2 regions of the Exiguobacterium sp. 17-1 genome follow, and region 2 is predicted to be linked to the other one. Evidence: riboswitches for the same ligand, from Rfam matches in the RefSeq annotation. Region 2 holds a riboswitch; the other holds the start of a gene.

Region 1 (3,406 bases), 410 kb from region 2:
GGCGCGTTTGACATGAAAGACTAGTCGTTCCGTATAATCATCCGGTCCCAGGACAACCGGGAAACGAACGGCAATGACCGGGAAGGTCGCCCGTTGGAAAAAGTAACTTTCCGCCTGACGTTTTCCTTCCCCGTAGTCATGTTCTTTTTCAAGGTCATATTTCCCGGGAAACGGATTGTAGGCACGTTCTGAAATCTTCGTTCCACCCTTCTCATAGACCGACATCGTCGACGTCAGAATGTAACGTCCGACTTTCCCCTCGAACGCATCGACCGCAAGCTTCGCCTGATATGGATTAAAGCAGATGTTGTCATAGATGATATCCCAGTTCTGACTCCCTAAGTCTTTCATCGTGCTGCTTGACGTTCGGTCCCCTTTAAAAAATGTCAAGCCTTTCGCGACAGGTGGCGTATGCTCGCCGCGCGTGACAATCGTCACATCATCCCCCGATTCCGCAAGCCGTAATGCCAACCGTCGACCAAAGTAGCGTGTTCCACCAAAAATCAGTACCTTTCGCATCGATAGTCCTCCCTTGTCATAGCATGCTCATGTTCTTGTTAGTCCTTCTCCATCCGCATCGAAAAGTCCTGTTGATCCGCTGCCGAAAACAAAAAAAACGCAGACGGAATCGTCTGCGTTTAGAGTGATTTGATTAACATCCGCCCGGTGTCCCGGCATTAGTTGCGGTCCGGAACGACGTCCCGCATCCGCATGTCGCAATGGCGTTCGGATTCGTGATCGTGAATCCACCGCCGAGCATCGATTGTTTATAATCTACTTCCAGTCCTTTGACGACCGGATAATCTTTTTGATCGACAATGACTTTGACCCCGTGTTGCTCGAAGGTTAAGTCTGTCTCTTTTTCACTGTCAAAGCCCATGCCGTAGGAGAGACCACTGCATCCGCCACCTTGAACGAGCATGCGCAGATTTTGTTCATCGTCCGGCGCCTGCAACATCATCTCTTTGACTTGGAGTGCGGCCGCTTCTGTTAAATGAATCATGTCATCACCTTCCCTTTTTTATTAGTATACGCAATTTTAAGGTGAATCGAAACCTAGTTGCTTGAAACTATCTTGAATTCGTTGTATAAAGGAGTTGTATCAAAAAAAATTAAATCGTTCCATCTTCAGGGCAGGGTGAAATTCCCGACCGGCGGTAAACAGACGATTCGTCTGAAGCCCGCGAGCGAATAGGGCGCTATTTGCTGATTCTGTGTGACTCAGGAGCCGACAGTATAGTCTGGATGGGAGAAGATGGCGGCATGTTTCTATTTCTTGAACCGATTTTTGCAAAAATCGTTCAGGTTTAGTTTACTGCGGACTTCTCCCCTATCGAATACTTCGATGGGGGTTTATTTTGAACGCAGCCATGCCAATACTTCATCGAGAGGAACGAGCAAAAGGAGATTATACTCGTATGAAACGCACACAAAAAATGGTCACATTATCCATGTTAGGTTCAATTTCATTTGTTCTTATGCTACTGAATTTCCCGCTTCCGTTTTTACCGAACTATTTGAAGATCGACTTCAGTGATGTTCCTGCTTTGATCGCCGCCATCATGTTCTCACCGGTCGCCGGCGTCATCGTCGAAGCACTCAAAAACGTCCTGTACTACATCTTCCGCGGAAGTGGTGTTCCGGTCGGCGAGCTTGCCAACTTCGCAGCTGGTGTTGCCTTCATTCTTCCGGTCAGTTGGTTCTATCATAAAAAGAAATCTACAAAAGGTCTTGCAACCGGTCTTGTCGCTGGTACAATCACGATGGCACTCGGTCTTGCAATCCTCAACTATATCTTGATTCTTCCAGCGTACGCTTGGTTCTTCGGCATGGATTACATGCTTGATCCTGCCGTCAAGTGGACGACGATTACAGCCGGTATCTTACCGTTTAACATCATCAAGGCGATGTTCATCTCAGCCCTCTTCATTCCGCTGTTCTTGAAACTGAAACCTTGGATGATGCGTCGTCAACAAACGATCTAAGTCCGAAGCCGCGCCCGCTGACAGACACGAATCCCCGGTCTCATCTGAGACACGGGGATTTTTTTAGAATTCGTTTTCTTCAATTTTTAAATAAATCTTTTCTAACAATTCTTCCGGTGTCTCGCCGACAACCGTTTCTCCGTCAACCAGACAGAAATGATCGAGGGAACAGATGCCGCAATAACCGAGACAACCATATTCGACGACATCGACATTCGGGTCCCGTTCGAGTTGTTGCATGACGACCTGGGTCCCTGTCGCTAAGTTACTGATACAAAATTCAATAATCGGATTCACTTTTTTTCCTCCTTTAAGCAGGAATTATCTTTCCTCATGTCGTATTATACAAGGTCAGACTGATTTAGGGGAACTAAGGGGGATTTTAAGTTATGAAGCAACTGGTTGTTTTAGGTGGTGGATACGGTGGGATGCGGATTTGTGAACGATTTAAGGATGAAGAGGTCGCTGTGACACTCGTCGATCGTTTACCGTATCATGCCTTAAAAACAGAGTATTATGCACTAGCTGCCGGTACATTATCGGATCGTGATGTTCGGATTGCTTTTCCGGAAGGCGAACATCTCACATATAAATATGGACATGTCGTCCAGATTTCACCGGAGACGAACTCCGTCCATCTGCAAGACGGGACGGAACTGTTTTATGACGATCTCATCATCGCTTTAGGGTGTGAAGATAAATACCATAACATACCGGGCGCACAAGAGTTTACCTACAGCATCCAGACACTTGAAGAGTCGCGGAAAACGCAGCAAGCGATTTGCGGACTTTCACCCGGCGCGGTTGTCTCGATCGTTGGAGCCGGTCTATCCGGCGTCGAACTCGCCAGTGAACTGCACGAAAGCCGGAAAGATTTAAAAATCCGCTTATTTGACCGCGGACCGTCCGTTTTGTCTTTCCTTTCGGATAAGGTCTCGACCTATGTCCAAGAGTGGTTCGAAGAACATGATGTCGAGGTCATCAATAATTCCAACGTCACATTCGTCACGGCAGATGATGTTCAAAACGGCGATGATGCCTATCCGTCGAACTTGACGATTTGGACAGCCGGGACACAACCGGTCAAAGTCGTCCGCGATCTTGGTTTTGAAGCGGACAGCGGCGGACGAATCAAGCTGACGGATCACCACCATGTGCCGGAACATGAAAATGTTTTCGTCATCGGGGATTGCGCCAGTCTGCCGTATGCACCAAGCGGACAGCTCGCCGAACATCAAGCCGATCAAGTCGTTGATGTCCTGCAGGCGAAATGGGCCGGCAAGAAGTTACCGAAACTGCCGGAAATCAAGTTACGCGGCATGCTCGGGTCGCTCGGGAAATCAGACGGTTTTGGAATCGTCATGGGGAAACAAGCCTTGACGGGAAAAGTTCCGCGTCTTCTGAAGTCCGGTGTCCTCTGG
Region 2 (3,406 bases):
TGAATCGTCAACGCGCGTTCCGCGGCACTGATGCCGGTCTTTGCTTCTTCGTGATCGATGCTGATCGTAAACGCCGTTCCGTGCGGATCGGTATTGTGATCCGTCATCGGGTTCAACTCGAGCCGGGCTGCGAGTTGCGGGCTGACCGGAACACAGACGAGTCCTTTCCCGTATGTGATCATGAAGTTGATTTGTTCCGGTGTTGCATGTTCCGCGAGGAGAATCAGGTCTCCTTCGTTTTCCCGGCTTTCATCGTCACAGACGATGATCGGACGTCCGTGTTTTAATTCTTCAAGTGCTTCTTCTACAAGATCAAATCCGTTCATCATGCTCCGCCTCCTAAAAATGCCGACCAATCCGTTTTTTGTTCCTGTTGCGTAAAGTGATACAAATGTTTCGCCATTAAATCACATTCGATATTAACGAGCGCTCCGCTTTGCAGCCGGTCGAATGTCGTCACCTGCCGGGAGTGCGGAATCAACGAGATGGTCAAACTGTTTGCCTCCACGTGTTGAATCGTCAAGCTCGTTCCGTTGATCGCGATTGACCCTTTCGGAATACAGTATTTGCTCCAGTCACCGGTCTCAAAGCGGTATTCCATCGCTTCACCATCCGGTCGACGGCTTAAGAATCGTGCTGTTCCGTCGATATGTCCGCTGACGAAATGACCGCCGAATCGTCCGTTCGCCGGCATCGCCCGCTCCAGTTGGATTGGTGTTCCGACCCGCAACGTCTGAAGAGACGTCGCCCGAATCGTTTCATGAACGGCATCTGCCGTAAAAGCCGTCGAAGTCATCGCCGTGACCGTCAAACAGATGCCGTCGACGGCGATACTGTCACCGATTTTCGTCCCCTCAAGCACATGCCGCGCCTCAATTTCGAGTGCTAAACCGTTCGGACGCGGAACTTTTCGTTTGATCGTCCCGACTTCTTCAATCAATCCTGTGAACATGAGCCGCCTCCTTTCCGTGTATAGCGCAGATGCACATCCTGTCCGATTTGCGCGACGTTGGTTAAATCAAACCGGTCTTCAATCTCGATTGTGCTCGTCAATCCGGTCGTCCCTTGTAAGACCGACGGGGCTTGATAGATGTCAAGATGATCGACAAGGTCTGCTTCTAAAAACGCCGACTGAATCGTGGGTCCTCCTTCAATCAACAGACTGCGGATGCCTTGGTCGTACAATATGTCTAAAATCTGATTCGGTGTCGTATACGTGCCGACGAGAACCGTGACATTCGATTGAACCGAGACACGCGGTTGTTCCGTCAGCCAGTATGTCGGATTCAAGCCGTCCCGAAAGACTTGGGCTGTTTCCGTCAACCGTCCGCGGCGATCGACAACGATTCGAATCGGTTCAGGTCCGGCTTCCGTGCGTAACGTCAATGCGGGATCATCGACTAAGATCGTTTCACTCCCGACTAAGATGGCGTCATGTGTGGCCCGCAACTCACGTCCTGCCGCCCGGGCTGCAACTGACGTAATAAAGCGTTGCTCACCTGTCGTCACGATACCGTTTAAACTTTGGGCGACTTTGACGGTGACAATCGGTCGTTTCCGCTCGAGACTTTGCCAAAACGGTGTATAAAAACGAACCGCTTCGTCCTCCAGTAATCCGACTTCGACCGTCAGTCCGGCTTCACGCAGACATGTAATACCTTGTCCGGCGACGATCGCATGCCGATCTTCCGTTGCGACGAACACCCGCTTGATGCCGGCGGCTAAAATCGCCTCCGTACACGGCGGTGTCTTTCCGTGATGATTACACGGTTCAAGCGTGACGTAGAGATCGGCACCGCGCGCCGCCTCTCCTGCCATTTTCAACGCTTCGACTTCCGCGTGCGGACCACCCGCAAACCGGTGCGCACCGAAGCCGATCACTTTTCCATGTTTCGTAATGACACAACCGACACTCGGATTCGGACTTGTTTGTCCGTCTAACATCCGTGCCAATTGCATCGCCTGATGCATTCTATTATTCATGTTTTCGCTCCTTTCAAAAGAAAAGACGCCGCTGCATTTGCAGGGCGTCATGATTGAAGGGTCACGAAAGAAACGTCTTGTTTTTCTGTTTAAAAGCGTACAGAAATAGACCTTTTTCTGAACAGATTTTTTCAGAAAATGGTTTCAAGCACATTTTTTCGTTCTTCTCCCATCCGGACTTTACCGTCGGCCTTGGAGTCACACCAAGTCAGCCATAGTGCGTACACTATGGGTCGCGGGCTCGTCGATTTAACATCGCATCACCGCCGGTTGGGATTTTCACCCTACCCCGAAGAACTGGTTATTCAGTTGTACAGGTCAAGATTAGCACAGGTAATTTTAAAATACAAAAAAAGAATTTATTTTCTTTTTCTCGGATTAAGAAAAAAAGTATGGTTTTGCCCGACCAGTTGTCTTGATGATATCCGGTCGGGAAAACACACACTTACGTCTTTTGCTGTTAGGTCAAATAACCGTTTTTCCGGTCATGGAACTCTTGTTTGACTGTACCTAACAACGAGTCATCCGTCAGCAGACGTAACGCAGTCCGGGCTAGGATCTTGGCTCCTGTAATCAGTGTTTCGTCGCCTTGTTCCGATTTCGCCGCCTCCCGAAAACTTTCCGTGTGAGCGACCAAATCGTCCGCTCCAATCTTGATGTACGGATGAATGGTCGGCAGGACTTGGCTGATATTGCCGGCGTCCGTCGAGCCGAGTCCGGGTCGTTCATCCGTCTTGACGTCTTCCCCAAGTGCCGTCGCTTCTTCCCGGAAAATCTCGTCAAACGTCCGGTTGAACAGCAGGTTGTCGACCTCATTTTGGAAGGCGATGACCTCAAGCGTTGCCCCGGTCGCAAGGGCTGCTCCTTCAGCAACAGCTTTGACTTTCGCTGTCACCGCATTCAGCCGTTCGCGTGTCGTCGCCCGGATGAAGAAGCGGGCTTTCGCGTACTCCGGAATGATGTTCGGAGCATCTCCGCCGTCGGTAATGATACCGTGAATCCGGATATCACTCGGCAACTGTTGCCGTAATGCATTGATCCCGTTAAATAACTGAATGACCGCATCCAGGGCATTGATCCCTTCTTCCGGTGAAGCCGCCGCATGGGCCGGTTTACCGGTAAAGGCAAAATCGAGCGGGTCGACGGCAAGTGAAGAACCGGTGATCCGCGTTTGTCCGGACGGATGCACCATTAAGGCAGCATCAATCCCCGCCAGCAAATCGTGCTTGACGAAACTTCCTTTCGCACTGCCGTTTGGTCCGCCTTCTTCCGCCGGTGTCCCGAGGACGACGACACTGCCACCGACTTCATCAAGGACTTTACTGACGGCAATCGCCGCTGCGACACTCGTCGTCCCGATGATATTGTGCCCGCACGCGTGACCGATTCCGGGTAACGCGTCATATTCAGCGAGAAATGCGAT

The links. A riboswitch is a leader RNA that binds a small molecule or an ion and turns the genes downstream of it on or off. The one in region 2 is predicted to bind FMN.
Region 1: it holds a riboswitch for FMN, as region 2 does, so the genes downstream of both, MUN34_RS02365 (ECF transporter S component) here and ribD (bifunctional diaminohydroxyphosphoribosylaminopyrimidine deaminase/5-amino-6-(5-phosphoribosylamino)uracil reductase RibD) in region 2, are expected to answer to the same signal.

Annotation. Positions count from the first base shown of each region.
Region 1 covers NZ_JALIGJ010000001.1:481,281-484,686, reverse strand. Annotated here, with positions in the region: gene MUN34_RS02375 (NAD-dependent epimerase/dehydratase family protein) at 1-519, opposite strand, end outside; gene MUN34_RS02370 (HesB/IscA family protein) at 653-1,003, opposite strand; FMN riboswitch at 1,121-1,261, shown strand; gene MUN34_RS02365 (ECF transporter S component) at 1,419-1,985, shown strand; gene MUN34_RS02360 (YuzB family protein) at 2,049-2,282, opposite strand; gene MUN34_RS02355 (NAD(P)/FAD-dependent oxidoreductase) at 2,375-3,406, shown strand, end outside.
Region 2 covers NZ_JALIGJ010000001.1:76,229-79,634, reverse strand. Annotated here, with positions in the region: gene ribB (3,4-dihydroxy-2-butanone-4-phosphate synthase) at 1-326, opposite strand, end outside; gene MUN34_RS00440 (riboflavin synthase) at 326-952, opposite strand; gene ribD (bifunctional diaminohydroxyphosphoribosylaminopyrimidine deaminase/5-amino-6-(5-phosphoribosylamino)uracil reductase RibD) at 937-1,983, opposite strand; FMN riboswitch at 2,141-2,284, opposite strand; gene MUN34_RS00430 (M20 family metallopeptidase) at 2,444-3,406, opposite strand, start outside.